3 regions of the Streptomyces sp. NPDC090032 genome follow, and region 2 is predicted to be linked to each of the others. Evidence: riboswitches for the same ligand, from Rfam matches in the RefSeq annotation. Region 2 holds a riboswitch; each other region holds the start of a gene.
The links. A riboswitch is a leader RNA that binds a small molecule or an ion and turns the genes downstream of it on or off. The one in region 2 is predicted to bind thiamine pyrophosphate.
Positions count from the first base shown of each region.

Region 1: another riboswitch for thiamine pyrophosphate. It lies ahead of ACIPWY_RS24050 (thiamine ABC transporter substrate binding subunit); the one in region 2 lies ahead of ACIPWY_RS06895 (purine-cytosine permease family protein).
Region 3: another riboswitch for thiamine pyrophosphate. It lies ahead of thiO (glycine oxidase ThiO); the one in region 2 lies ahead of ACIPWY_RS06895 (purine-cytosine permease family protein).

Region 1 covers NZ_JBIVFF010000009.1:277,640-287,467, reverse strand. The annotation lists gene ACIPWY_RS24085 (ATP-binding cassette domain-containing protein) at 1-262, shown strand, start outside; gene ACIPWY_RS24080 (hypothetical protein) at 244-1,410, shown strand; gene ACIPWY_RS24075 (VOC family protein) at 1,563-1,970, shown strand; gene ACIPWY_RS24070 (Rossmann fold nucleotide-binding protein) at 2,003-3,142, shown strand; gene ACIPWY_RS24065 (maleylpyruvate isomerase family mycothiol-dependent enzyme) at 3,268-4,080, opposite strand; gene ACIPWY_RS24060 (ABC transporter ATP-binding protein) at 4,091-5,146, opposite strand; gene ACIPWY_RS24055 (iron ABC transporter permease) at 5,146-6,765, opposite strand; gene ACIPWY_RS24050 (thiamine ABC transporter substrate binding subunit) at 6,837-7,922, opposite strand; TPP riboswitch at 8,002-8,107, opposite strand; gene rlmN (23S rRNA (adenine(2503)-C(2))-methyltransferase RlmN) at 8,132-9,238, opposite strand; gene ACIPWY_RS24040 (PP2C family protein-serine/threonine phosphatase) at 9,370-9,828, opposite strand, start outside.
Region 2 covers NZ_JBIVFF010000002.1:695,466-705,293, reverse strand. The annotation lists gene ACIPWY_RS06930 (acyl-CoA dehydrogenase family protein) at 1-269, opposite strand, end outside; gene ACIPWY_RS06925 (thiolase family protein) at 471-1,646, shown strand; gene ACIPWY_RS06920 (CaiB/BaiF CoA transferase family protein) at 1,725-2,891, opposite strand; gene ACIPWY_RS06915 (acyl-CoA dehydrogenase family protein) at 3,059-4,216, opposite strand; gene ACIPWY_RS06910 (MFS transporter) at 4,355-5,680, opposite strand; gene ACIPWY_RS06905 (TetR/AcrR family transcriptional regulator) at 5,873-7,090, shown strand; gene ACIPWY_RS06900 (nucleotidyltransferase domain-containing protein) at 7,155-7,646, shown strand; TPP riboswitch at 7,696-7,790, shown strand; gene ACIPWY_RS06895 (purine-cytosine permease family protein) at 7,783-9,222, shown strand; gene thiD (bifunctional hydroxymethylpyrimidine kinase/phosphomethylpyrimidine kinase) at 9,219-9,828, shown strand, end outside.
Region 3 covers NZ_JBIVFF010000003.1:480,166-489,993, reverse strand. The annotation lists gene ngcE (N-acetylglucosamine/diacetylchitobiose ABC transporter substrate-binding protein) at 697-2,106, shown strand; gene ACIPWY_RS09265 (sugar ABC transporter permease) at 2,114-3,169, shown strand; gene ACIPWY_RS09260 (carbohydrate ABC transporter permease) at 3,166-4,074, shown strand; gene ACIPWY_RS09255 (Rv2175c family DNA-binding protein) at 4,367-4,732, opposite strand; gene ACIPWY_RS09250 (NAD(P)/FAD-dependent oxidoreductase) at 4,808-5,971, opposite strand; gene ACIPWY_RS09245 (hypothetical protein) at 6,160-6,504, opposite strand; TPP riboswitch at 6,557-6,670, shown strand; gene thiO (glycine oxidase ThiO) at 6,668-7,852, shown strand; gene thiS (sulfur carrier protein ThiS) at 7,849-8,049, shown strand; gene ACIPWY_RS09230 (thiazole synthase) at 8,054-8,848, shown strand; gene pknB (Stk1 family PASTA domain-containing Ser/Thr kinase) at 8,943-9,828, shown strand, end outside.

The DNA of each region.
Region 1 (9,828 bases), on a different contig from region 2:
CGCGCCGTCGGTGCTCTTCGCCGACGAGCCCACCGCGCCCCTGCACCGCGCGGACCGCGCCCACGTCCTGCGCACCCTGATGGCCGCGGCCCGCTCGCACGGCATCACCGTCGTCCTCGCCACGCACGACACCGAGGTCGCCGCCCTGGCCGACCGCACGATGTCGCTCCTCGACGGGCGCCGCGTGAACACGGTCCATCTGCCCGGCGTCCCCGGCGGCAGCGACACGGAAGGCCGGGCCGCGTGCTCGCTCTCCGTCTAGCCCGCGGCGGCCGGCCCCTCGTCCAGTTCCGCAGGCTCCTGGTCGCGGCCGCCTCGGCCGGCACCGGATTCCTCCTGCTGTGCACCCTCGGCTACGCGCTGGGCCACCCCGACGCCTCCACCGGATCCGTACTGCGCCTCGCCTGGTGCGTGGTGCCGCTCGCCGCGACCGTCCACCTCGCCGTCGCCGTCGCCCGCACCGACCCGGGCACCAGGCCGCGCCCCGGCCTGTCCGCGGTCGGCCTCGGCCCCGCGCGCCTCACGCTCATCTCGGCGATCTCCACCGCCGCCGCCTGCACGCTCGGCTCGATGCTGGCCCTGCTGTTCTTCCTCGTCCTGCGCGGCGACCTCTCCGGCCTGCCCTTCGACGGCGCGGCGCACGGCCTCCTCGCCGCCGACCGGCCTCTGCCCCTGCCCGCCACCCTGACCCTGCTCACCCTGGTCCCCCTCGCCGCGTCCGCCGCCTCCGCCATCGTGCTGCGTCCGCGCGCCCCCAAGGCCGGCGAGCCGCAGCCGGACCCGCGCGATCCCGCCGCCCCGGTGCCCGCGCCGACCGGCCTGCCCTGGGGCGTCGCGCTGCTGGCCGCGGGCCTCGCTGTGGAGACGTACGCGTCCCGCGCGCACGGCACCGCGGGGTTCCCCATGCCGGGCGGGCTCGGCGGCAGCCCGGCAGGCGTGCTGGCCGGCTGGACGCTGACGGCACTCGGCCTCGCGCTCGCCGGTCCCGGGCTCACGTACCAGTGCGGCCGGGCTCTGCAGTCGGTACGGCCCGGAGCGGCGCGGCTGCTGGCGGGCCGGGTGCTCCAGGAGGAGTCCCGCCGCATCGGCCGCCCCCTGGGCGTGGTCTGCGCCGTGGCCTCCGGCGCGTACGCGGGGCTCACCCTCTGGTCGGGGCGGCAACCCGACCTCGGCCCGCTGTCCACGCTCGGCGCCGTCCTCGTCATGGGCTGTACGGTCGCCACGCTCCTGGCGGCCGCGATCGAGGCCAAGCACGCCCGCTCCGACATGACGGCCGCCCTGCTCCGGCTCGGCGCACCCGCGGGGCTGCTGCGCGGCGCGGCCGGGCTGCGGGCGGCGGCACTGCTCGCCGTGTTCGTGCCGCTGACGTGGATCGTCGCGGAACTGGCGGCGCTCCCGCTCGCCGGCTGAGCGGGGCCCGCGCGCCCGCTTCGCGAGCCCCGAAAAAGAGATCGAAGCAAGTTCGCGGCGGGCGATGAGTTACGGGCTGGCCACACGTCTAACCCTGCGTACGGCACAGCGACGCCACACCGGCACCAGCGGATGAAAGAGACGGACCAGCCATGTACCAGCAGATGATCTTCACGAACCTCGCCGTGAACGACCTCGACGCGTCGAAGAAGTTCTTCACCGAGCTCGGATACGCGATCAACCCGCAGTTCTCCGACGAGACCGCCGCCTCCGTGGTGATCAGCGAGCACATCGTGGTCATGCTGCTCACCAAGGAGAAGTACGCCGCCTTCACGAAGAAGACGATCATCGACTCGACCAAGAACAGCGAGGTGCTGCTGTGTCTGAGCGCCGAGAGCCGCGAGAAGGTGGACGAGCTCGTCGACAGGGCGATCGCCGCGGGCGGCACCGAGACCGGCGAGACGCAGGACCACGGTTTCATGTACGGCCGCGCCTTCGACGACCCGGACGGCCACACCTGGGAGATCATGTGGATGGACCCGGCGGCCGTCCAGGGCTGATGGCCGGAGGTACCGCGGCCTAGCATGGGCGGGTGCAGACCCCTGAACCCGCCCCGCGCAGGCCCACGATCCCCCATACCGACCCCGGCCGTGAGATCGAGACGCTCGACGAGTTCGACGAGGTCGTGGCCGCGCACGGCTCGCTCGCCGGGCGCCGCGTACAGGCCGTCGACCTGACGGAGCGTACGGACGAGCTGCTCACCCTGGACGCCGAGGGCGCCGTCTTCCTCGGCTGTCCGATGGGCCCCGACGCCGCCGCCCGGATCCGGGCCACCGGCGCCCTGGTCTTCCCACCGGTCCCCGGCCTCCCCTTCGACCCGTACCGGGGCCATCTCTACTCCCCCGCCGAGCTGTTCGCGGGTCTCGCTCAGGGCGGATACGAGTCGACACCCGACGCCCGCGCGTACGACTGGTTCCAGCGGACCAAGGCCGATCACGACATCTTCGCGTCGATGCTGCGGGCCGTGCACGACGACTCGATCTCCGACGCCCTGGACGAACTCCTCGTGGGCACACGCGTGGTGGGGGTCATGGGCGGTCACGCGATGGAGCGCGGCACGGACGGGTACGCGGGCGCGGCGCGGCTCGGTCGGACACTGGCGCGGTCCGGGGTCACGGTCGCCACGGGCGGCGGTCCCGGCGCGATGGAGGCGGCGAACCTGGGCGCGTACGCGGCACGGTTCGACGACGGCATGCTGACCAAGGCTCTCCAACTCCTGGCCGCCGCCCCCTCGTTCGCCCCGTCTGTCACGGCGTGGGCCTCGGCCGCCTTCGAGGTGCGCTCGCGCTGGCCGGACGGCGGCGACTCGGTCGGCATCCCCACCTGGTTCTACGGCCATGAGCCGCCGAACGCCTTCGCCGGGCACATCGCGAAGTACTTCGCGAACGCCACCCGCGAGGACGGCCTGCTGGCCCGCTCGAACGCCGGCGTGGTCTTCCTGCCGGGCGCGGCCGGCACCGTCCAGGAGATATTCGACAACGCGACGCCGAACTACTACGAGTCCCGCGGCAGGCCCACCCCCATGGTCCTCGTCGGCCGCGCCCACTGGACGGAGCGCCTGCCGGCCTGGCCCCTGCTCACGGCCCTGGCCCGCGAACGCTCGATGGACGCGCGGATCGCGCTGGTGGACACGGTGGAGGAAGCGGCGGACGCGCTCGCGAAGCTGGGCTGAACGGGGCCGAGCTGAGCGGAACTGGGCTGAGCGGGGCCGGGCTGAACGGAACTGGGCTGAGCGGGGCCGGACCTGGGCCCGGATCGGCTTCTCGGCTCGGCTCGGCTCGGCTCGGCTCGGCTCGGCTACACGAACGTCGCGCGCTCCAGCCAGAAGTCGAGCAGCTCCCGCTCGCCCAGGACCTCCACGCCCGCGCCGTCGAGGGGTGCGCGCCGGTAGAAGGCGAGCAGCACGTCGGTCAGCGGCCCCCGCAGGGCCACGGTCGCCTTCTCGTGGCCGCGGCGCCATGTGAAGCCGTCCTCGCCCAGCTCGACGAGCCATTCCGCGTTCAGCTCGGGTCGCGCGTCGGTGGCGTGGAGGTGCAGGCTGCGTCCGGCACCGCGCAACTCGGCCGCACTGTCGGACGGGTCGGACCGCTGGGCGTGGGCGACGATCTGCAGCCACTCGTCGATCGCGTCGGCGGCGAGCTCGGGCGCCACCTCGTACGCGCTCTTCGCCGCGAGTGCCGCGTCCGCCCGGTGGATCACCGTCTCCTGCGTCATGCGGCGCGCCCAGAAACCGGTGGTGTGCTGCCAGGACCAGGACCATACGGGGGTGTCGGGGCCCGCGGCGCGCAGCGTCCGCGCGGTCAGCTCGGCGCCTTCCATGAGCCAGGCCGCGAGCGCGTCCGGGTCATCGCTGTCCGGGCCGCCGAAGCCCGGCACCTTCTCGTCCCGGACCGCCTCCGTGGCGCCGGTCCGTACGATCGTCCCGACCCAGCGGTGCACGCCGCCCAGGTGGACGACGAGGTCGCGCAGGGTCCAGTCGGGGCAGGTCGGCACGGTGGCCGTGAGGTCGGCCCCGGCGAGATGCCCGGCCAACAGGGCGCTCTGCGCCACGACTTCGTCGCAGTAGCGCTCATGGGTGAGCTGTCCGGGTGCCGCAGTGTCCGTCGTCATACGGCGGACCCTATGCGGCGGACAGCCCGTCCAGCACGACGATTTCGCCCGCGTCGAACGCCACCCCGACCTCGTCCCCCGGTTCCGGAGCGTCCCGCAGCGCGCAGGCCGCTTCGAGGCGGGGCACCTGGGTGGCCTGGAGGTGTACGGCGACATGCGTGCCGCGGAAGGTGCGCGCGGTGACGGTGCACGTCAGCTGGGCCTCGGCGGCGGGCACGAGGCGTACACCGGCGGGCCTGACCAGGATCCGGCGCGGGCCCTGCGGAGAGCCCGCGGGGACAGGGACCTTGCCCCACGGCGTGTCCGCGGCCTCACCGGCGACCGTGGCCTCGACCACGTTGTCGAAGCCGAGGAAGCGCGCCACGAACTCGTCGGCCGGGTGCTGCCACACCTCAAGTGGCGTACCGGACTGGGCGATCCGCCCGTCGCGCATCACCACGACACGGTCGGCGAGCGCGAAGGCCTCGCCCTGGTCGTGTGTCACGGCGAGCACGGTCGTGCCCAACTCGCCGAAGAGTTCCCGCAGTTCGACGACCAGGCGCTCCCGCAGCGAGCGGTCGAGCTGGCCGAGCGGCTCGTCGAGCATGAGCAGGCGGGGGCGCGGGGCGAGCGCCCTGGCGAGGGCGACGCGCTGCTGCTCGCCGCCGGACAGCGAGGCGACGGCGCGCCGTTCGGCCCCGGGCAGCCCGACGAGCTCCAGCAACTCCCGTACGCGGAGCTGCTGTTCGGAGCGGGAGGCGCCGTGCATCCGCAGCCCGAAGGCGACGTTTGCGCCCGCGTCGCGCTGCGGGAACAGCTGGTGGTCCTGGAACATGAGGCCGACGCCCCGCCGGTGCGCGGGCACGCCCGCCTGGTCGCGTCCGTCGAGGAACACCCGGCCCCCGTCGAGCCCCTGAAGTCCGGCCACGACCCGCAACAGCGTCGACTTGCCGCTGCCGCTGGGACCGAGCACACACACGATCTCGTGCTCGGCGACCTCCAGGCCGACGCGGTCGAGCGCCGCATGCGCAGACTTGGACGGGCCGCCGAACCGCACGGTCGCTTCGTCCAGGCTCAGCAGGGCCATCAGAACTCCCCCGTCGTACGGTCCGTGCGGATGCGTTCGAGCAGCAGCAGAGACACCGCGCACACCACCATGAGAATCGTCGAAAGGGCCATCGCCTGGCCGTAGTTGAGGTCACCGGCGCGGCCGAGGAGCCGCGCCACGGCGACCGGCAGAGTGGGGTGGTCGGGACGGGCGATGAACACGGTCGCCCCGAACTCGCCGAGCGACACGGCGAACGCGAACCCGGCCGCGATCAGCAGCGCCCTGCGCACCATCGGCAGATCCACCTCACGCCAGGCCCGCAGCGGCGAGGCGCCGAGGACGGCGGCGGCCTCGCGCAGCCGCCCGTCCACCGCGCGCAGGACCGGCAGCATGGTGCGGACGACGAAGGGCACCCCGACGAGGGCTTGGGCCAGCGGCACCAGGATCCAGCTGCCGCGCAGGTCGAGGGGCGGCTTGTCCAGGGTGATCAGGAATCCGAAGCCGACGGTGACGGCCGAGACGCCGAGCGGCAGCATGAGGAGCGCGTCGAAGCCCCGTACGAGACGGCCCGCCTTCCTCGTCAGGGCGGCGGCGGCCAGTCCACCGATCGCGACCGCGATGGCGGTCGCGGCCAGCGCGTACGTGAGCGAGTTCCCGATCGCCTCGATCGGCGGCACCAGGAACACGCCGCTGTCGGACGAGGTCAGCGCCTTGTAGTAGGCGAGTCCGAAGCCGTCGGGCCCGCCCGCGCCCCGGAAGGACCGCTGGATCAGCACGCCGAGCGGCAGCAGGATCAGCACCGCGACCGTGGCAACCACCCCGGCGAGCAGCGCCCACTGGCCCACGCCGCGCGGGCGCCGGGCGGTGTGCGCCGCGTCGACCAGGCGCAGCGCGCTCTCCCGCCGGCGCACGCTCCAGGCGTGCACGGCGAGGATGATCCCCACAGCGGCGAACTGCACGATCGTGAGGACGGCCGCCGTGGAGAGGTCGAAGATCTGCGCGGTCTGCCGGTAGATCTCCACTTCGAGGGTGGAGAAGGTCGGCCCGCCGAGGATCTGGACCACGCCGAACGAGGTGAACGTGAAGAGGAAGACCATCAGCGCGGCGGCCGCGACGGCGGGGCCGAGCGCGGGCAGCGTCACCTGCCGCCAGGCCGTCCAGCGGGAGGCGCCCAGCATCCGGGCGGCCTCCTCCTGCCGGGGGTCGAGCTGCGACCACAGTCCGCCGACCGTGCGGACGACGACGGCGTAGTTGAAGAAGACATGGGCGAGCAGGATGGCCCACACCGTGGTGTCGAGGCGTACGCCCCACAGGCTGTCGAGCAGCCCGCCGCGGCCGACCAGTGCCAGGAACGCCGTGCCGACGACGACGGTCGGCAGCACGAACGGCACGGTGACGGCGGCCCTCAGGACCTGCTTGCCCCGGAACTCGAAGCGCGCGAAGACGTACGCGCCGGGGAGCGCGATCAGCAGCGTGAGCACCGTCGACGCGAGCGCCTGCCAGGTCGTGAACCACAGGACGTGCCGGATGTCGGACTGCCCCAGCACGTCGGCGATCCGCCCGAACTGCCAGTGCCCGCCCGCCTTCAGGCCGCGGGAGACGATGGCCGCGACCGGATAGGCGAAGAAGATCGCGAAGAACGCGACGGGCACGGCCATCAGGCCGAGCCGCGCCGCGCTCCCGCTGCCCCGGGAACCCCGGGAGCCTCGGGAGGACCGCTTCCGAGGCTCTACTTCAGTACGAGTGAGGTCCACGACTTGACCCAGGCGTCACGGTTGTCGGCGATCTTCTTCGGGGCCATGGTCTTCGGGTGGTCGACCACGACGTCGTACTTCGCGTAGTCGGCCGGCAGGGCCGCGTCCTTCGTCACCGGGTCCACGAACATGTTCAGCGGCATGTCCTGCTGGAACTCCTTCGCGATCAGGAAGTCGAGCAGCGCCTTGCCGCCCTTCTCGTTCTTCGCGTGGCTCAGCAGGCCGGCGAACTCGGTCTGGCGGAAGCAGGTGCCGGCCGCGACCCCGGTCGGGGCCGTCTTCGGCTGCGGGTCCGAGTAGATCGCCTCGGCCGGCGGCGACGACGCGTACGACACGACGAGCGGCCGGTCGCCGCCCGCCTTCCTGCCACCGGCGGAGCCCGAGAACTCCTCGTTGTAGGCCTGCTCCCAGCTGTCGACGACCTTCACGCCGTTGGCCTTGAGCTTCTTCCAGTAGCCCTGCCAGCCTCCGTCGCCGTACTGCGCGGCACTGCCGAGCAGGAAGCCGAGACCGGGCGACGACGTCGACACGTTCTCCGTGACCAGGAGGTTCTTGTACGCGGGCTCGGCCAGGTCGTCGAACGAGGCGGGCGGCGTCAGCTTGTGGTCGGCGAAGTACTTCTTGTCGTAGTTGACGCAGATGTCGCCGGTGTCGATGGGAGTGACCCGGCGCTTGTCCTTGTCCAGCTGGTACTCGGGACGGACGCGGTCCAGGCCCTTGGCCTCGTACGGCTGGAAGAGTCCGTTGTCGAGGGCGCGCGACAGGAGCGTGTTGTCGACGCCGAAGAGGACGTCGCCCTGCGGGTTGTCCTTGGACAGGACGGCCTTGTTGACGGCCTCTCCCGCGTCACCGTCCTTCAGGACCGTGACCTTGTAGCCGGATCGCTTCTCGAAGTCCTTGAGCACGCTCTTGGAGACGGCCCACGAGTCATGGCTGACGAGGGTGACCGTGTGGGAGTCCGCCGAGTCCTCGCCGGAGCCGGAGCCCCCGCACGCGGAGAGCGTGACGAGTCCGAGACCGGCCGCCACGGCGACGGCCGTGGCCTTGATGGTGGTGCTCACTTAAGTTCCCTCCTGGGTGACCAGGAAGAGACGCGGCCCCGCCCGGGATCGCGGACGATTCCCGGGCAGGGCGCAACAGCTTGAGTGGCGACCGAACTTCCTACCCAGAATGACCTGGGCAAGGTTCAGAGGGTCTGCGGCCGATGCCGCACTCTCAGCGCTGTGGCGCTCCCCTGTCGGAATATGAAGATGTACGTACGCCAGTCAGGTTACCGCTCGGTGGCGGCGAGCTGACCGCACGCCCCGTCGATCTCCTGGCCACGGGTGTCGCGGACGGTGACCGGGACGCCGTGGGCCGCGATGGCCTCGACGAAGGCCTTCTCGTCCTCGGGGCGCGAGGCCGTCCACTTCGAGCCCGGCGTCGGGTTCAGCGGGATCAGGTTGACGTGGACGCGCTTGCCCTTGAGCAGGCGGCCGAGCCGGTCACCACGCCACGCCTGGTCGTTGATGTCGCGGATGAGCGCGTACTCGATGGAGATGCGGCGGCCCGACTTCTCGGAGTACTCCCACGCCGCGTCGAGGACCTCACGGACCTTCCAGCGCGTGTTGACCGGGACGAGGGTGTCACGCAGCTCGTCGTCGGGGGCGTGCAGCGAGACGGCGAGGCGGCACTTGAGGCCCTCGTCGGCGAGCCGGTGCATGGCGGGGACCAGACCGACGGTCGAGACGGTGATACCGCGCTGCGAGAGGCCGACGCCGTCCGGCTCGGGGTCGGTGAGCGCGCGGATGGCGCCGACGACCCGCTTGTAGTTGGCCAGGGGCTCGCCCATGCCCATGAAGACGATGTTGCTCAGACGGGCCGGGCCGCCCGGGATCTCGCCGTCGCGCAGCGCGCGCATGCCGTCGACGATCTGGTGCACGATCTCGCCCGTCGACAGGTTCCGGTCGAGGCCGGCCTGTCCTGTGGCGCAGAACGGGCAGTTCATTCCGCAGCCCGCCTGCGAGCTGATGCACATGGTGACCCGGTCCGGGTAGCGCATCAGGACGGACTCGACGAGCGTGCCGTCGAAGAGCCGCCACAGGGTCTTACGGGTGGTGTCCTGGTCGGTCGACAGATGCCGGACGACCGTCATCAGCTCCGGAAGCAGCGCCTCCTGCAGCTTGCCGCGCGAGCCGGCGGGGATGTCGGTCCACTCCGCGGGGTCGTGCGCGAACCGCGAGAAGTAGTGCTGCGACAGCTGCTTGGCGCGGAACGGCTTCTCACCGATCGCGGCAACGGCCTCCTTCCGCTCGGCGGGCGAGAGGTCGGCGAGGTGCCGCGGCGGCTTCTTGGCTCCGCGCGGGGCGACGAAAGTGAGTTCTCCGGGCTTAGGCATAACCCTTCCAGTGTCGCAGATCGAATCATGTGACCTGGAACTCAGGAGAGGGAGGGTTCGTCATGGTCATCAACGGTCGTCATCGTGTGCGTGCCACCGCAGTTTGCGGGGTGCGAGAGGTTGCCGGGTGATCAGGCACGGGGCGTGACGGTGCGCCCTATGGCGATCATGGCCGCGTCGTCGTTCAGGTGTCCGCCGACGTGGTGCAGCAGGTCGCGCCGGAAGCGGCCGAGGAAGGCGTCGGGGTCGTTCTCGGTCCAGCCTGTGATGCGCTCGGCGAGCGGGTAGAACGTGCCGGTGGCGTCGCGGGCCTCGGTGACGCCGTCGGTGTACAGCAGCAGCAGGTCTCCCGCCTCGAACGGGAAGCTGTCGACGTGGTAGCGCGGATGCGCCAGTTCACCCAGGCCCAGCGGAGGTGCGGGATAAAGGGCGTCGATCGTCGTCGGTCGGCCGTTGCACAGGACGACCGGTGGCGGGTGCCCGCAGGCGATCATCTGGACCCGGCCGTCCCCGTCGGGGATGTCCAGGATGTTGGCGGTGATGAACGTTTCGCCGAAACAGCTCGCCTCGCCCGGCTCCATCAGGTCCCA
Region 2 (9,828 bases):
GTCATCGCGGTGCCGACGGTGGCTCCGGCGCGCGCGACCTCCTCGGCGAACACGGCACCGAAGTGGTGGCCGGTCTCGGCGCCGCCGCCGTACTCCTCGGGCACCTCGATGCCGAGGACGCCCGGCTCGCCGAGCTTGCGGTAGAAGTCGCGCGGCACGGCCTTGGCGGCCACCCAGTCCTGCAGGTGCGGAACCGCCTCCTTGGCGAGGAAGTCCCGGACCACCTGCCGGAACGCCTCGTGCTCCTCGTTGAAAACCGTGCGCGGCATGACTGCCTCTCCCTTGATCGCGGGTTAGCCAGTTTTCACTTTCACGCGCGTTTACGCTGCTGTCAAGGCACCGACGAGGGAGAGCATCACCTGGACAGCGAGGTTAGCTTGGAATAACTTATTGCTACATCGCGCCTGCTCGCGACCACGCCCCCTCTCCGCCACCCTCCCCTCGCCCACCCCCTCCCCAAGGAGCAGCCCATGCGTGACGCAGTCATCGTCGACGCCGTGCGTACCCCCGTCGGCAAGCGCGGCGGTTCCCTCTCCGGCATCCACGCCGTCGACCTCTCCGCCCACGTCCTGACGGCCCTGGCCGAACGCAACGGCCTCGCCCCCGCCACGGTCGACGACGTCGTCTGGGGCACCGTCTCCCAGGTCGGCGAGCAGGCCGGGGTCGTCGGCAGGTTCGCCGCGCTCGCCGCGGGCTGGCCCGAGTCCGTGCCCGGCGTCTCCGTCTCCCGCGCCTGCGGCTCCTCCCAGCAGTCCGTGCACTTCGCCGCGGGCCTGGTGACGGCCGGCCAGTACGACATCGCCGTCGCCGGTGGGGTCGAGTCGATGAGCCGGGTGCCCATGGGCTCGGCCCGCAGCGTCCCGGCGGCCGGCGAGGCGTACGGCCCGCTGGTCCTCAACCGCTACTTCCCGGGCGGCGAGGGCGAGTTCGACCAGGGCGTCGGCGCCGAACTGATCGCCGAGCAGTACGCCTTCACCCGGACCCAGCTCGACCAGCACGCCCTGGACTCGCACGAGCGCGCCGCCCGCGCCGTCGACGAGGGCCGCTTCACCGCACAGATCACGCCCGTCACGGTCACCACCGAGGACGGCACCACGCGCGTCTTCGACACCGACGAGGGCGTCCGGCGCGGCTCGACCCTGGAGAAGCTCGCGGGCCTCAAGACGCCTTTCAAGGCGGACGGCGTGGTCAGCGCGGGCAACTCCTCCCAGATTTCCGACGGCGCCGCCGCGCTCCTGATCACCACGAGCGAGATCGCGCGGCAGAACGGCTGGACCCCGATCGCCCGCGTGCACACGGCCGTACTCGCCGGCGCCGACCCGGTCACCATGGCCCTCGGCCCCGCGCCCGCCACCGCGAAGGCCCTCAAGCGCTCCGGCCTCTCCATCGGTGACATCGGCGCGTTCGAGATCAACGAGGCGTTCGCCCCGGTCACCCTGGCCTGGCTCAAGGAGACCGGCGCCGACTACTCGCTGATGAACCCGCTCGGCGGCGCCATGGCCATCGGCCACCCGCTCGGCGGCTCCGGTGCCCGCCTCATGACGACACTGGTGCACCACATGCGTGACAACAACATCCGCTACGGCCTCCAGGCGATGTGCGAGGCGGGCGGCATGGCGAACGCGACGATTCTCGAACTGCTCTGACCTGTACGGGAGTTCAGCCCGAAGAAAGGGAGGGGAGGGGAGGCCGGCGGGCCGCCCCTCCCCTCCCTTGTTCTGCCGTCAGCCCTTCGGGGCGAGGGCGTCGACCGTGGACGCGTCCAGGCCGGCCTCCTTCAGGACGTCACGCGTGTGCGCGCCGACGACCGGCGCGGGCCGCGGGGTGGCCGCCGGCGTGCCCTGAAAACGAGGGGCGGGCGCCGGCTGGAGCAGGCCGTCGTCGGTGTAGTACGTGCCGCGGGCCACGTTGTGCGGATGGGTCGCGGCCTCCGTCAGGCCGTACACCGGCGTGACGCAGGACTGCGTTCCGTCGAAGGCCTTGGTCCACTCCTCGCGGGTGCGCTCCGCGAAGATCCGGGCGAGCCGCTCCCCCATCGCGGGCCAGGCGTCCCGGTCGTGCTGCCCGGCGAACAGCGGGTCTTCGGCGAGACCGAGGACCTCTCGAAGCACCGCGTAGAACTGCGGCTCGACGCTGCCGACGGCCATGAACCCACCGTCGGAGGTGCGGTAGGTGCGGTAGAAGGGCGCGCCCCCGTCGAAGAGATTGACGCCACGCGCATCCTCCCAGCGATCGACCGCCAGCAGGCCGTGGATGAGCGCGAGTTGGACCGCCGTACCGTCGGTCATGGCGGCGTCGACGACCTGGCCTTTGCCGGTGTGGGCCGCGCTGACCAGGGCGGTGGTGATGCCCAGGGCGAGCAGCATCCCGCCGCCGCCCATGTCGCCGAAGAGGTTCAGCGGGACGGGCGGGTTCTCATCCGCAGCGCCGAGCGCACCCAACGCCCCTGCCACCGCGATGTAGTTGATGTCGTGACCGGGTGCCTGGGCCAGCGGCCCGTCCTGGCCCCAGCCCGTCATACGGCCGTAGACCAGCTTGGGGTTACGGGCCAGGCATGCCTCCGGGCCGAGGCCCAGGCGCTCGGCGACGCCGGGGCGGAAGCCCTCGATGAGCGCGTCGGCGCTGTCGACGACGGCGAGGACGGCCTCGACGCCCGCCGGGTCCTTGAGGTCGAGGGCGACCGAGCGGCGGCCCCGGTGCAGGATCGGGTGCTTGGAGGCGGTGCCGGCCTCGGCGGGGCGATCGACGCGGATGACCTCGGCGCCCTGGTCGGCGAGGAGCATGCCGGCGAAGGGGCCCGGGCCGATGCCGCCGAGCTCGACGACACGGATACCGGCAAGCGGCCCCGCGGAGGGTGAGGCGGAGGGGATGGAGGTGGGTGCGGTGGTCACGGAAGGGCGGCTCTCTCGGGTGGCTGGAGGGGAACGCGGGCGGAGGCATCGGGAATGGCGGGGATATGAGGAACGGCCGCCCTGCCAGGGGTGGGGCAGGGCGGCCGGAGTGCGCCCGGGCCGGCCCGCCGGGGGTGATCGGGCGGCCCGGGCACGTCGGTGCGGACCTAGAGACCCAGGTCCTTCGCGATGATCGTCTTCATGACCTCGCTGGTGCCGCCGTAGATGCGGGAGACGCGGGTGTCCGCGTACAGGCGGGCGATCGGGTACTCGAGCATGTAGCCGTAACCACCGTGCAGCTGGAGGCACTTGTCGATGACGCGCGCGGCGACCTCGGTGCAGAACAGCTTGATCTTGGCGGCGTCGGCGGGCGACAACTCGTGCCGGTCGTCGAGCTCGATGCCCTTGTCGACCATGGCCTGTGCGGCCTCGACCTCGGCGGCGCACTCGGCGAGCACGAACTTGGTGTTCTGAAAGGCGGCGACCGGCTTGCCGAAGACCTGGCGCTCCTGGACGTACGCCTTGGCGAAACGGATCGCGGCGCTCGCGGTGGCGACGCCTCCGACGCCGATGGACAGGCGCTCGCGGGCGAGGTTGTTGCCCAGGTAGGAGAAGCCCTTGCCGACCTCTCCGAGGACGTTCTCCACCGGCACCCTGACATCGGTGAAGGAGAGTTCGGAGGTGTCCGAGGCACGCAGGCCGATCTTGTCCAGCTTGCGGCCGTACGCGAAGCCCTCGCTGTCCGTCGGGACGACGAGCAGCGTCAGACCGGAGCGGCGGTCCTCCGCCGTGGGAGCGGAGGTGCGGGCCACGACGACGCACAGCTCGGAGTTGAGGGCGCCGGTGATGAAGGTCTTCGCACCGTTGAGGACGTAGTGCGTGCCGTCGTCGGACAGTTCGGCCCTCGTGCGGATGCCCGCGAGGTCGGAGCCGGTGCCGGGCTCGGTCATCGCGATACAAAGGGTGATCGCGCCACTGGCGATGCCCGGCAGCCAGCGCTTCTTCTGCTCCTCGTCGGCGATGTTGAGCAGGTACGGCAGGACGATGCCGGTGGTGACGGTGTAGTGGCCGAAGGAGACGGCAGCTCGTGCGCACTCCTCGGTGATCACCGTCTGGTACTTGTAGCTGGTCTCGCCCGGACCGTCGTACTCCTCGGGGATGCCGAAGCCCATCACCCCGAGTTCGCCGAGCTTGTGGAACAGCTCGCGCGGGACGCGGTTGTTCTTCTCCCACTCCTCGTAGTGCGGGGACACCTCCTTGGCGATGAAGTCCCGGACGACGGACCGGAACGCCTCATGGTCCTCGTTGTAGACAGTGCGCTTCATATGTCGTCACTCCTAAGTTATCGCTCATTCACTTTCTTGCCAGTCTTGCCTGATGTCAAGGCATGCATGGGTGTGAGTGATGGTTTTCGACGCGTCTCTTTCCCTCGGTCCGTCCGTCTGCTCCGTCGACCCCGTCGGCTATCGGGACGCCGCGGCCAGCTTCGCCGCGTCCCGGTCGGGGTGGACGAGAAGGAGCGCGGCCACGGCCCCGATGATCATCGTGATGCCGAGGGCCAGGAAGCCGTCCCCGTAACCGGCCGCGGCGGACGTCCCGGCGTCGACCAGCCTGCCGATCGCCAGCGGTGCCACGACCCCGCCGAGGCTGTAGACGGCGGCGATGATCCCGAACACGGTGGAGCGCTGTTCCGCCGGCGCGACATCGGCGAGACCGGCGAAGGCGACGCCGTACCCGGCGGAGTTCAGACACGCGCCGAGGACGAGCAGCGTCATCTGCGGCACCCCTCGGTCCAGCGAGGAGAAGGCGACGGTACACAGCCCGGAGGCCAGGACCATCGCGGCGGGGAGGACGCCTCGGGCGATCCTGTTCCCGACCCCTCTTTTGGTCAGCGCGCCGGAGAGCACTCCGACCAGGATGACGGCGACCGCGGATCCCAGATAGGGCAACACGACGAGCCGGCCCGCGGTGGTCGCGTCGTAGCCGAGTCCCTCGCGCAGATAGAGCGGCAGCCAGCTGACACCGACGGACGTGTTGGCGTACGCGACGAAGAACAGGAGCGCCATGCCGATCAGCGTTCCTGTGGAGAACAGACGCCGCAGCGGCACCCGCTCGGGGAGCACCGCCGCCGCCACGTGGTGATCGCCGGCCCGCACACTCTCGGGCCCGGCGTCCCCGCCGAGCAGCCACAGCACCGCGAAGGCCGCGCCGAACGCCGCAAGGACGCCGAAGGCCGCGTGCCAGGAGTACGTCTCGATGACCCAGGTCAGCAGGGGTGCCGCGATCAGCGGGCCGACCCCGGCGCCGGCGATGACGAGCGAGCTGGGCACACTCCTCCGGTGTGCGGGGAACCACGAGTGCGCCACCTGCATCGCCAGCGCGACGGTCGGCCCCTCGGCGAAGCCGAGCAGCACCCGGCACGCGATGATCGTGGTGAAGCCGACCTGGGCGGCCATGGGGGCGAGGCTGAGTGCCCACACCGCGGCGATCCCGGCCAGCAGCCAGCGCGCCCGCACCTTGCCCCCGAGCCAGCCGCCGAGCACGGAACCGACGGCGAAGAGCCAGAAGAAGCTGCTCTGAACGACGCCGAACCGGGAGCCGTCCAGGCCCAGTTCCTTCTTCATCCCCACGCCGGACAGGGCCACGACGACCTTGTCCGCGAAGTTGACGAGCATCAGGCAGACGAGCAGGGCGAGGACGTACCACGCCCTGCGCCGCACGGCGGACGCGCGGGACCCGGACGCGGTCACCGACGGCGAGCCGGGCACTTCTTGTCGGTCGACGGCCATGACGGCCCTCCCTGATCCACGGGGCTGATGTGAGCAGGAAGTGAAGCAGCTCTAACCATGTGGCGCAATGGATTGGACGCAGGGCATCTAGCGTTGGCGGATCTGAAAGCAACAGAGTGATTTCTGTCTAACGCCACCCGGCCGTTCCACATGTTGATCACAGCGTTGCCCGGATGTTGTACCTTTGCCGAAATGGACGACGGCGAGGGGCGAACCGGGATGCAGACGCAAGCGTCGGGACGGACGACCGCGCGCAGACCCCCGGACCGCAAGGCCCGGATCATCGCCGCCGCGTCCGGTCTCTTCCGCGAGCGCGGCTACCACAACGTCTCGGTGGCCGATGTCGCGGCCGAGGTCGGCATCACCGCCCCGGCCCTCTACCGGCACTTCCGCGGCAAGCCCGACCTGCTGCTCCACGTCGTGGACGCCACGGTCAACGCGATCTCGGTGTCCCTCGCCGCGGCCCCGGACCTGGACACCTATCTCCGCACGAGCGCGAGCGAGACCATGGACCGGCGCGGCTCAGCCGTCCTGTGGCAGCGCGAGGCCAGGCACCTGCCGGAGGACCGCCGCAAGGAACAGCGCCGCGCCCTCAAGGACGTCGCCGACCGGATCGCCGGCCTGATCGGCGACGAGCGCCCGGACCTCGACGCGTCCGACCGGCAACTCCTCGCGTGGTCCGTCCTGTCGGTGTTCGGCTCCATCTCCTGGCACCGCACGTCGCTGCCCCGCCGCCGTTTCGAAGAACTCCTCCACCGGCTCGCCCACGCCGCCGCGCACTGCCCCCTCGGGACGAGTACCGGTGCCGAAGCGGGAACTGCGCCGGGCGGATACGCGGGCCTCGCGGTCTCCCGCCGCGAGGAGATCCTCGTCGAGGCGATCCGCCTCTTCGACGAGCGGGGCTTCCAGTCCGTCAGCACCGACGACATCGGCGAGGCCGCCGGAGCGACCGGCCCCAGCATCTACAAGCACTTCCCCACCAAGACCGACCTGCTCGTGGCCGCCGTGCTGCGCGGCGGCGAACAGCGGCGCGCGGGCACGGCACAGGCACTCGCCAAGCCCGGCACCCCGCGCCAGACCCTCGACCGACTGCTGCGCTCGTACATCGAATTCGCCCTGAGTCAAAGCCACTTGATCGGTCTGCTGATCGGCGAGCTGGACCAGCTCCCCGAGAAGGAGCGCAAGGCGGCCCGGCAGAACCAGCGGGAGTACCTGGCGCTGTGGGTGCGCCTGCTCGACGAGGTGCGCCCCGGACTCGACACCGCCGAGGCCAGGATCGTCGTCACCGCGGTGCTGACGGTGGTCGACAACGCGGCCCGGACGGGCTCCGCGGGCGACCGCACGGACCTCGCCGAGCGCCTCGCCGAACTCGGCACGGCACTGCTCCTGAGCGAGAATCCGCCCGCGTAGGCCCATGGCCGGCCGACACCACCCCTGCGCACCGGCCGATGCCGCCGCCTTCGGAGGTCAACTGATGGACGTCGACAGCGTGTTGGACATCCTGGCCGTGCTGCGCCGCGCGGGTACGCACGTGTGGATCGGCGGGGGCTGGGGCATCGACGCGCTCGTCGGCGAGCAGACGCGCGAGCACGGCGACCTGGATCTGATGCACCGACAGGAGCAGGAGTCCGTCGTGGTCGCGGCGCTCGCGCGTCGAGGGTTCACCGAGAGCCTCGACTGGCGTCCGGTGCGGTTCGTGCTTTCGGCGCCCGACGGCCGCGACCTCGATCTGCATCCGCTGACCTTCGCCGCGGACGGGTCCGCCGTCCAGGCCTCCCCCGATCCGCGAAGTCCCTTCGCCTACCCGGCATCGCGCTTCGTGACCGGCACCATCGGCGGAGTCACCGTGCCGTGCCTGTCGGCCCAGCGGCAGGCCGATTTCCACCAAGGGTACGAACCACGCGAACAGGACCTTCACGACATGGCGCTTCTCCGGGCCGCGTTCGGCATCGCCACGCACTTCTGAGCCACGCCCCCAGCTTGCCTCCCGCGACAGGGAAGCTACTCTTGCCGACGTACCGGACACGGGGTGCCCCGAACGAGGGCTGAGATCACACCCGTCGAACCTGAACCAGTTAGCACTGGCGGAGGGATGTCAGCCAATGTCGTTGCCCCATGCCCCGAGCAGCACCGGGACCACCGGACCACGCTCCGTCTTCGACGGGCGGATGCCCGCGGCGCCCGGTGACCTGCGGGTCGAGGCGCGCGGAATCGCGCCGGTCCCCGAGACCCACCGCTACGGCGGCGCCGGGCGCCTGTTCACCGTGTGGTTCGCCCCGAACCTGACCATGACCGGCGTCTTCACCGGCACCGTCGGTATCGCACTCGGCCTGGACTTCGCCACCGCGCTGGCCGCCGTCGTCCTCGGCACCCTCGTCGGCGCCGTGCCCACCGCGTATCTCGGTACGTGGGGCAGCGCGACCGGCGCGGGGCAGCTCCCGCTGGCGCGGCTCGCGTTCGGCCGGGCCGTCGCGGTGCCCGGCGTCCTGCAGTGGCTGTCGTCGGTCGCCTGGGACGCGCTGATCGGCCTGTTCGGCGGCGACGCGCTCGCCCGGCTGTGCGGCTGGCCGTTCTGGGTCGGCGTGCTCGTGATGATGCTGGCGCAGGGCGCGCTCGGCGTGCTCGGCTACGAGGCCGTCCACCGGCTGCAGAAGCTGATGACCTTCGTCCTGGCCGCCGCCTTCGCGGTCCTCGCCGTCAAGCTTCTCGACGGTGTCCATCCGGTCACCAACGGGGCCGCGCACGGCGCCGACCAGGCCGGCGCGTTCGTCCTGACCAGCACGATCGCGCTCAGCCTGTCCCTGTCCTGGGCCCCGTACGCAAGCGACTTCAGCCGCTACCTTCCGGCGGCCACCTCCCGTAAGCGCATGTTCTGGTTCACACTCCTCGGCGTCACCGTCTCCTTCGTCGCCGTCCAGGCGCTGGGGCTGTGGGGCGCCTCCGTCTTCACCGACCAGACCGCGCGCGGTGTCGACGAGCTGCTCGGCGGCGGCGTTCTCGGTTCCTTCGGGCTGCTCGCCGTGGCGCTGGCGGCCCTGTGCAGCAACGCCATGAACGACTACAGCGGCTCGCTGGCCCTGCAGACCATCGGCGTCCGGATCCCGCGGCCGCTCGCGGCGGCGCTCGCCGCGGTGCTCGGCTTCCCACTGGTGCTGTGGATGCACGCCGCCGACACCGCGGCCCGCTTCCAGAACGTGCTGCTGTTCGTCGGCTACTGGATCCCCGGCTTCGTCGCGGTCGTGGCCGTCGACTGGTTCGCCCGTGCCAGGGCCCGGGGCGGCGCGCCGGTCGACCTGGCCACCGAGTCCGCCCGGCCGCAGCCCTGGTGGCCCGGACTCCTCGCTTTCGTCGCCGCCTTCGCCGCGGCGGTCCCGTTCATGGACAGCGGCCTGTACGTGGGCCCGGTCGCGAAGGCCCTGCACGGCGCCGACCTCGCTTACTACGTGGCCTTCGTCGCCGCGCTCGTCGTGTACGCGCCCCTGAGACTGCGCTGCCCGACCGCCGTCGCCCCCACCGCACCCTACGAGGAGGCCCGCACATGACCGTGCCCGTGAGCAGCGGACGCGTCGCGCCGCCCCGCGTCCTGACCGTCGCCGGTTCGGACTCGGGCGGCGGCGCCGGGATCCAGGCCGACCTCAAGACGATGCTGGCGCTCGGCGCCCACGGCATGAGCGTCGTGACGGCCGTCACCGCGCAGAACTCCCTCGGGGTCCAGGGCGCGTGGGAACTCCCCGTCGACGCGGTGCGCACGCAGTACCGCAGCGTCGTGGACGACATCGGCGTCCAGGCGGTCAAGACCGGGATGCTCTCGTCGCCGGTGCTGGTGGAGGCGGTGGCCGAACTGCTCGCCGGTACGGACGCCCCGGTGGTCGTGGACCCGGTGAGCGTGTCCAAGCACGGCGATGCGCTGCTCGCCGAGGACGCACTGGACGCGGTACGCACGAAGCTGCTGCCGGTCGCGACGGTGGCCACGCCGAACCTGGACGAGGTGGCGCAGCTGACCGGTCTCACCGTCACGGACGACGACGGCATGCGCCGGGCCGCGGCGCGGCTGCTGTCGTTCGGACCGCGCTGGGTGCTGGTCAAGGGCGGCCATCTGCCGGGGGCGGCCGTTGACCTGCTCACCGACGGCACGCAGGAGCACTGGC
Region 3 (9,828 bases), on a different contig from region 2:
CGCCCCGCGCTGCGGCTTATTTCCGGGAGGTCTCAACTCGGAAAAGACCGGCGCCCAAACCTGCATTCGATCTTGCCCCGCTCACAGGGAGTGGACTATACCTGTCGGCGTCTGGCCCGGACGGTCTCGCGACCGGGGCAGGACCCGGGGGAGGGGGAAACAGCGAAGCGTGCGAGCGCGCCGACTGCCGTACATCTCCGCCGAGCCCGGACTTTCCAGTCCCACCCAGCTCCAACTGCGTTCCCTCGGGCCACTGCATTTCCGGACGAGTTCCGCTGATGCAATTCCGGCCCGGGGTCCGGGGATTTGTCCCCAGTACGACACAGCACGTCACCGCGGTGCCGGGGAGGATCCGGTTCACCGCCTGAGTCCTGGAGAAGGCGAGGACTTGAGCATGGGACCCACCCCCGGCGTAGGCCATCGCGATCTGATCGAGCGGAGTGCGACTGTCGCTCCAACCGCGGCCCCGGCGACCGCTTTTCCCACATCGCTCAGCTGATCACCATCGGTGCCGCCGAGCGGCTCCGAGACGACGGCTGAACGACCCGATGTGCATCTCCGCCGACATCGTCGCAGGTGGAGACCCGCATCAGGACGCGCTCAAAGAGAAGTGCGGCAAGTACGGGGCCAACCAGGCCCGGCAGCCGAACACGCAGCAAACCCGTAGAGATCCAATCGATCAGTGAGGATGCAGAGATGACCATTCGTGCCGGCTCTCTTGACAGGCGGACGCTCCTGCGCGGGGCGATCGCGACTGCGGCCATGGGTTCGTTCGCGGTTGCGTGTGGCTCTCCCTCCAGCAAGGGCGACGACGGCGGCAGCGGCCCGAAGGGTGAGAAGGGGGCCAAGAACCCGTTCGGTGTCGCCGCGAACTCCAAGGTCGACGCGGCCATCTTCGACGGCGGCTACGGCACCGACTATGTCGACTACGTCAACCAGGTCGTCGGGGGTCAGGTCAAGGGCCTCAAGGTCCAGGTCAAGCCGGTCGTCGACATCGCCCCGGAGCTCCAGCCCCGGTTCGTCGGCGGCAACCCGCCGGACCTCATCGACAACTCCGGTGAGGACCAGATCGGTTTCCTCGGCATCCTCGACCAGCTCGAGGAGCTCGATGACGTCTTCGAGGCCAACACCTACGAGGGCAAGAAGATCGCCGACATCGTCTACCCCGGCGTCAAGGACCCCGGGACGTTCAAGGACAAGTTCGTCGCGCTCAACTACGTGATGACGGTCTACGGCGTCTGGTACTCGAAGACGCTGTTCGAGGCGAACAGCTGGACCCCGCCGAAGACTTGGGACGAGGCGCTCGACCTCGGCCAGAAGGCGAAGAAGAAGGGCAAGTACCTCTTCGTCCACGGCAAGGAAGCGGCGACCTACTACCGCACGCTCCTGATCGACTCGGCGATCAAGGAGGGCGGCGACGAGGTCCGGCTCGCGCTGGAGAACCTGGAGAAGGGCTGCTGGTCGCACCCGGCCATCCAGGGCGTGATCAAGGTCATGGAGACCATGGTCAAGCAGAAGATGTTCGTCCCCGGCGGCTCCGGCACCCAGTTCCAGAAGGCGCAGGCGATCTGGAGCAACGACCAGAAGGCGCTGCTCTACCCGTCCGGTGGCTGGATCGAGAACGAGATGAAGAAGGCCACCAAGGCCGACTTCCAGATGACCGGCTTTCCGTCGATGACGCTCACCGACAAGCCGAAGCTGCCCTACGAGGCGATTCGCGCGGCCGCGGGCGAGCCGTTCATCGTGCCCAAGCAGGGAAAGAACCCGGCCGGCGGCAAGGAAGTGCTGCGGGCGATGCTGTCCGAGAAGGCGGCGGCCAACTTCTCCAAGACGAAGCTGGCCCCGACGATCGTCAAGGGCACCGTGCCCGCCGACGGTTACGGGTCGTCGGCCCTCGTCGCGCAGACGAAGATGCTCGAGGCCGCCGGCACCAACATCTTCACCTACAACTTCGTCGAGGCGTACGGGATGAACACGGACCAGCTGGTGCCGTGGAACTCGTTCCTCGCCGGTGACATCGACGGCAAGGGCCTGACCTCGGCCCTTCAGAAGATCTCCGACAAGGTCAGGGAAGACGACTCCGTCGACAAGATCAAGGTCAGCTAACACTGCGATGAAAGACACGATCACCACCTCCGACACCGCGAGCCGCCGGCCGACGCCGGCCGCTCGCGGTGGGCGGCCTCGGCGCCGCAAGCTCACCTTCGACCGGGTGACGTTCTTCCTGGCGTTCCTCGGCGTCCCGCTGGCCATCTTCGTGCTCTTCGTCCTGTACCCCTTCGTTCAGGCGATCTTCTGGGCGATGACGGACTGGCGCGGCTTCAGCCCGGACTACAAGTTCGTCGGCCTCGACAACTTCACCAAGATGTTCCAGGACGACATCTTCCTGAAGGCGCTGCGCAACATCGCGTTGCTGGCGGTCTGCGTGCCGTTGGTGACGTTGACGCTCGCCCTCGGGGTCGCGGTGGCCATCACCCTGGGCGGGCCCAGCAAGGGCCCCGTCCGAGGGATCCGGGGAGCGTCGTTCTACCGGATCATCTCGTTCTTCCCCTACGTCGTGCCGGCGATCATCGTGGGGCTGGTCTGGGCGCAGATGTACGACCCGAACGCCGGCCTGCTCAACGGCGTCCTCACCGGGCTCGGCCTCGACGGCTTCGACAAGTTCGCCTGGCTGGGCGAAACGGTGAGCGCGATGCCGGCCCTGATGTTCGTCATCGTCTGGGGGCTCGTCGGGTTCTACGCGGTGCTCTTCATCGCCGCGATCAAGGGAGTTCCCGGCGAGCTGTACGAGGCCGCCAAGATCGACGGAGCCGGCCGGTTCCGGACGACGATCTCGATCACCCTGCCGTCGATCCGGGACACCGTGCAGACGGGGTACATCTACCTGGGCATCGCCGCCCTGGACTCGTTCGTCTACGTGCAGGCCATGCTGCCGGGCGGTGGACCGGACAACTCGACCCTGACGATCAGCCAACGGCTGTTCACCGTCGCCTTCGCCAAGCAGCAGTTCGGCTATGCCACCGCGATGGGGGTCGTCCTCGCCGTCGTCACCCTGGTGTTCGCGGCGCTGGTGTTCCTCGTCAACCGGCTGACGGGCGGTGGCGAGGGCAAGAAGAAAGCGCGTGGGTTGAAGGCTCGGCGTGCCGGAGCCAAGGGAGTTGCCCAGTGAGCGCCATAGCCGCCGACCGGAAGCCGGCGAGTGACCGCAAGCCGGCGCGTGACCGGAAACTGACGAGAGCTGCCGTGAGCAGTGACCGCAGGTTCGCGGTGATCTCGCACACCTTGCTGATCCTGTGGTCCGTGATCGTGATCGTGCCCATGCTGTGGGTGCTGGTGTCGTCGTTCAAGTCGACCAGCGAGATCCTGTCGTCGCCGTTCAAGCTGCCGCATCGCTGGCGGTTCGAGAACTACGCGCACGCGTGGACCGACGCGAGCATCGGGAAGTACTTCCTGAACTCGGTGATCGTCGTGGTCTCCGCGCTGGTCCTGGTGATGCTGCTCGGCGCGATGTGCGCCTACATCCTGGCCCGGTTCGAGTTCCCCGGACGCCGGCTGATCTACTACCTGATGCTCGCCGGTCTGACCTTCCCCGTCTTCCTGGCTATCGTGCCGCTCTTCTTCCAGTTGCAGAACTTCGGGCTGCTGAACACACGTCCTGGACTGATCCTCACCTACGTCGCGTTCGCGCTGCCGTTCACGATGTTCTTCCTCTATTCGTTCTTCCGGTCGCTGCCGCATGACGTCTACGAGGCCGCGTTGATCGACGGTGCCGGTGACTGGCGGGCGTTCTTCCAGGTGATGCTGCCGATGGCCCGTCCCGGCATGGCGGCGGTGGCGATCTTCAACTTCCTGGGTCTTTGGAACCAGTTCCTGTTGCCGGTGGCACTCAACACCAACCAGGACAACTGGGTCTTGACCCAGGGGATGTCCGCCTACGCGTCCTCGCAGGTCTACAACATCGACTACGGCGGTCTTTTCGCGGCGATCGTGGTCACGGTGGTGCCCGTACTGATCGTGTACATCATCTTCCAGCGCCGGATTGCCGGTTCGGTGTCGCAGGGCACCTTCCGCTGACGCCCACCGCCGCGCGCCGCACGGCCGGCGCCATCACGTGACCACTGCTTCACCCGTTGCGCACAGGGGTGGGGGCCGCCGGGGAGGGGGAGTCCCGGGGGCGGGCGGGGGGGGGGGGCCGGGGGCCGGGTTTAGGGGGATGGGTTGGTGGGGGGGGGGGGGGTCACCTGGTCGGGGGGGGGGGGGGGTTGGGGGGGGGGGGGGGGGGGGGGGGGGGGCCGGGGGGCCCCCCGGGGGGGGGGGGGGGGGGGGGGGGGGGGGCGCGCCCCCCCCACGCCGGACGGTTGTCAGGTCAGACGGCGAGCGCCTGGGCGCGGCGCTTCACCTCCGTGCCGCGATTCTCGCTCAGCGCCTGCGCGGGGGTGCCCGGCAGGGTCGGGTCGGGGGTGAAGAGCCACTCGAGCATCTCTTCGTCGTTGTAGCCGTCGTCCCTCAGCAGGGTCAGGGTCCCGGTGAGGCCCTTGACGACCTTGTCGCCGTCGATGAAGGCGGCGGGCACGTGCAGCGCCCTGTTCTCACCGCGGCGTACGGCGATCACCTGGCCTTCCTTCACCAGCTGCCGCACGCGCGTCACCTCCACGCCGAACTGCTCGGCGATGTCGGGGAGGGTGAGCCACTCGGGGACGAGAGCATCGATCTTTGCGTCAATCTCGGTCACAGGACAAGCCTGCCATCCCGGACTGACAGTGGGAAACGCGGCCGCGTAAAAGCCCCGGTCGCCCCGGCGGGGCGGTCAGGCGGCAGCGGCCTTCAGCGGGCGGGTCGGGTCGCTGATGACCTGCGGGTCCAGCGAGGCGCCCGACTCGATGAGCTTGCGCCCCTGTGCCAGGTCGCGCGGGCGGCCCACGGCGAGAACGCTGACGAGCCGGTTCTCGCGCAGCCAGCACACGCTCCAGGACGCGCCCTGCGGGTCGCCGCGCCACACGGTGGTGTCGGCGGCCGCGTGGTGCCCGGCGTACTGCACGAAGCGGCCGAACTGCTCCGACCAGAAGTACGGCACCGGGTCGTACGTCGCCGGGGCCTCGCCGATGATGTTGGCGGCGACCGTGCGGGGGCCCTGGAGCGCGTTGTCCCAGTGGTGGACCATCAGGCGCTCGCCGTACCTGCCCGACGGGAAGGACGAGCAGTCGCCGACGGCGTACACATCGGGCTCGGAGGTGCGCAGGTGGTTGTCCGCCACTACCTCGCGGTGGGCGCCGAGCGTGATGCCGGAGCCGGTGAGCCAGCCGGTGGCGGGGCGGGCCCCGATGCCGACGACGACGGCGCCGGCGGGCACCCGGGTGCCGTCGTCGAGGAGGACGGCTCCGGGCTCGACGTGCTCCACGCGCGCGTGGGTGCGCAGTTCCGCGCCGGCGTCCGCGTACCAGGCGGCCATGGGGGCGGCGACCTCCTCGGGCAGCGCCCCGGCGAGCGGCCGCTCGGCCGCCTCGACGACGGTGACCGCGCAGCCGGCCTCGCGGGCCGCGGTGGCGAACTCGGCGCCGATCCAGCCCGCGCCCACGACGACGATGTCGCGCTGTGCGGCGAGGACGGGACGGAGGCGCTCGGCGTCGTCGAGCGTGCGCAGCAGATGGACGCCGGGGATGTCCTCCGTGCCGGGCAGCCTGATGGGTTCGGCGCCGGTCGCGAGGACCAGGACGTCGTAGGGGGCGGGGCCCGTGGCGGTGTCGAGGGTGTGCTCGGCGGGGCGTACGCCGGTGACCTCGCGGCCCAGTTCGAGCGTGATGTCGAGGGCTTCGAAGTCCACGTCGAACGCGGACCCCTCGGCCTTGCCGAGCAGGACGGCCTTGGACAGCGGAGGCCGGTCGTACGGCTGGTGGGGTTCCGCGCCGATCAGCGTGACGGCGCCGGTGAAGCCCTGTTCGCGCAGGGCCACGGCGGTCTGGACCCCCGCCATCCCGGCGCCGACGATGACGACGTGCCGCCCTGCCTGGGGCACCGGGGCCTGGTTCTGGTTCTGCTCGCTCACCGGATCACCATATGCACCTGACGTTCAGTCAGTCATCGGGCCCGTCACACCGCGTCCGTGACGTCTTCCACACCGGGCGCCGGTTTGACCGCTCAGGCCCTCCCCCGCTCCCGCCGTCAGGCGCCCGGGACCTCTTCGACGACGCTCGTCCCGCTGCCCGTCTGCGACTCCCACTCCCACGTCTCGTCCAGCCGCACCCGCCCGTCGGGAAGGTCGACGACGAGCGAGACGCAGTGCCCGGAGGAGGTCGTCGCGTCCGTCTTCAGCTGTACGTACCTGAAGTCGATCCGGTCCCCTTCACGCGTGCCCACGAGGTGGCCGCGCACGACGTCCCCGCCCGCGTACTCGGCCCAGATCCGGCCGTCCTCCTCGTGGTACGTGAACCGCGTCCGCGTACCCACCTGACCTGGAGCCTGGTCGGCGACCGGGGCGAGGACGAGTCCGTCGAGCGAGCGGGCCATGCGGGCGGGCTCCCTTACTGGGGGTCGGGGCAACGGTTTAGGGTGGCCACCGTAAAGCACTCGCGGGAGCCCGGACGTACCGGGCTGAGAGGGAGGCTGGGACGGCCTCCGACCGTACGAACCTGATCCGGGTCATGCCGGCGAAGGGAGGGGCTGGACGCCCATGTCTCGTACTTCAGAAGGCTCCGACGTCCTGGTCGTGGGCGGCGGGATCATCGGTCTCGTCACCGCGTGGCGGGCCGCGCAGCGCGGGCTGCGCACCGCGGTCGTGGACCCCGAACCGGGCGGCGGGGCCGCACAGGTGGCGGCCGGGATGCTCGCCGCCGTCACCGAACTGCACTACGGAGAGGCCGAACAGACCCTCCTGGGGCTCAACGTGGAGTCCGCGCGCCGCTATCCGGCGTTCGCCGCCGAGCTCTCCGAGGCCACCGGGCTCGACCTCGGCTACCGCGCGTGCGGCACCCTGGCCGTCGCGCTCGACGCGGACGACCGCGCGCACCTTCGGGAACTGCACGCCCTCCAGCGCGCGTCGGGCCTGGAGTCGGAGTGGCTGTCGGGCCGCGAGTGCCGGCGCCTCGAACCGATGCTGGCCCCGTCCGTGCGGGGCGGCCTGCGCGTCGACGGTGACCACCAGATCGACCCGAGGCGCCTCGCGAAGGCCCTTGTCGCGGCCTGCGAGCGGGCCGGGGTGCAGTTCCACCGGCAGTGGGCCGAGCGGCTGACAGTCGTACGAGAGCGCGCTCGCGGCGTGGTCCTCGCCGACGGCACCGGGCTCGACGCGGACCAGGTCGTCCTCGCCGGCGGCAGCCTCAGCGGCCGCCTCGCCGGGGTCCCGGACGACGTACTGCCGCCGGTGCGCCCGGTGAAGGGGCAGGTGCTGCGCCTGACCGTGCCGAAGGTGTACGCGCCGTTCCTGAGCCGCACCGTGCGCGCCGTCGTGCGCGGCGGCAACCTCTACCTGGTACCCCGGGTCGACGGCGAGCTGGTCGTCGGGGCCACCAGCGAGGAACTCGGCTGGGACACGACGGTCACCGCGGGCGGCGTCTACGAGCTGCTGCGCGACGCCCACGAGCTGGTGCCCGGCATCACGGAACTGCCGCTCACGGAGACCATCGCGGGCCTGCGCCCCTGCTCCCCGGACAACGCCCCGATCCTCGGCCCGACCACCCTGCCGGGCCTGCTGCTCGCCACCGGCCACTACCGCAACGGCGTGCTGCTCACGCCGGTCACCGGCGACTCCATGGCCCACGTGCTCGCCACCGGCGAACTCCCCGAAGTGGCCCGCCCCTTCACCCCGCGGCGCTTCGGCGCCGTCCCCGCACCCGTCTCTGTGGAGCAGTCCGTATGAACGTCTCTGTCAACGGCGAGGGCCGCCAGGTCGCTTCGGGCACCACGCTCGACGCCCTCGTCGCGGCCCTGACCACGGCGCCGTCCGGCGTCGCCGCAGCACTCAACGAAACCGTCGTCCCGCGCGCGCAGTGGGCCGGCACCGCACTCACGGACGGGGACCGCGTCGAGGTCCTCACCGCGGTCCAGGGAGGCTGAACCCATGGCTGACGACTCCTTGGTCATCGGCGGCACGTCCTTCTCGTCCCGCCTGATCATGGGCACGGGCGGGGCGCCCAGCCTCGACGTCCTGGAACGCTCCCTCGTCGCGTCCGGCACCGAGCTGACGACCGTCGCGATGCGGCGCGTGGACGCGAGCGTGCAGGGCTCCGTGCTCTCCGTCCTGGAGAAGCTGGGGATCCAGGTACTGCCCAACACTGCGGGCTGTTTCACCGCAGGTGAGGCCGTCCTGACCGCCCGCCTCGCGCGTGAGGCGCTCGGCACCGACCTGGTCAAGCTGGAGGTCATCGCGGACGAGCGCACCCTGCTGCCCGACCCGATCGAGCTCCTGGACGCCGCCGAGATCCTCGTCGACGACGGCTTCACCGTGCTTCCGTACACGAACGACGACCCGGTGCTCGCGCGGAAGCTGGAGGACGTGGGCTGCGCCGCGGTCATGCCGCTCGGCTCCCCCATCGGCTCCGGGCTCGGTATCCGCAACCCGCACAACTTCCAGCTGATCACCGAGCACGCGCGCGTGCCGGTGATCCTGGACGCGGGCGCCGGAACCGCGTCGGACGCGGCGCTCGCGATGGAGCTGGGCTGCGCCGGTGTGATGCTCGCCTCGGCGGTGACCCGTGCGCAGGAGCCCACCCTGATGGCGGAGGGCATGCGGCACGCGGTCGAGGCCGGGCGGCTGGCGTTCCGGGCGGGCCGGATCCCCCGCAGGCACTTCGCGGAGGCCTCCTCGCCCGTGTCCGGCATGGCCAGGCTCGACCCGGAGCGGCCCGCGTTCTGAGGGCCTTACGGCCCGGTTACAGCTCTGCTGCAGTACGGCCGTCCGTGGACGACTGCGGAGCCGGGTGTCGGCGGCGGCTCGTACACTCACCTGCGTGGACACGACCCTTCAGGACCCTCTCGTCGGGCAGGTGCTCGACGGCCGGTACCGCGTCGACGCACGCATCGCGGTCGGCGGGATGGCCACGGTCTACAGGGCCGTGGACACCCGCCTCGACCGTGTGCTCGCGCTCAAAGTGATGCACCCGGCCCTCGCCGCCGACGTCTCGTTCGTCGAGCGCTTCATCCGCGAGGCCAAGTCCGTCGCCCGGCTCTCCCACCCGAATGTGGTCGGGGTCTTCGACCAGGGCGCGGACGGGCAGTACGTCTATCTGGCGATGGAGTACGTCGCGGGCTGCACCCTGCGGGACGTCCTGCGGGACCGCGGAGCACTGCGGCCGCGCGCCGCGCTCGACATCCTGGAGCCGGTCCTCGCCGCACTCGGCGCCGCGCACCGCGCGGGCTTCGTGCACCGCGACATGAAGCCGGAGAACGTCCTGATAGGCGACGACGGCCGCGTGAAGGTGGCGGACTTCGGCCTCGTACGGGCCGTGGACACCGTCACGAACACCACGGGCGCCGTCCTCGGCACCGTCTCCTACCTCGCCCCCGAGCAGATCGAGTCGGGCACCACCGACCCCCGCGTCGACGTGTACGCGTGCGGGGTGGTGCTCTACGAGATGCTCACGGGCTCCAAGCCGCACTCGGGCGACTCCCCCGCCCAGGTCCTCTACCAGCACCTGAACGAGGACGTGCCGCCTCCGTCCGCGTCCGTGCCGGGCCTGCCCGTGGAGCTGGACACACTCGTCGCGTCGGCGACCGCGCGCACGCCCGACCTCAGGCCGTACGACGCGGTGGCGCTGCTCGCCGAGGTCAGGCGGGCCAGGGCCGCCCTCACCGACGCGCAGCTCGATGCCCTGCCGCCGGCCGCGCGCCCCGAGG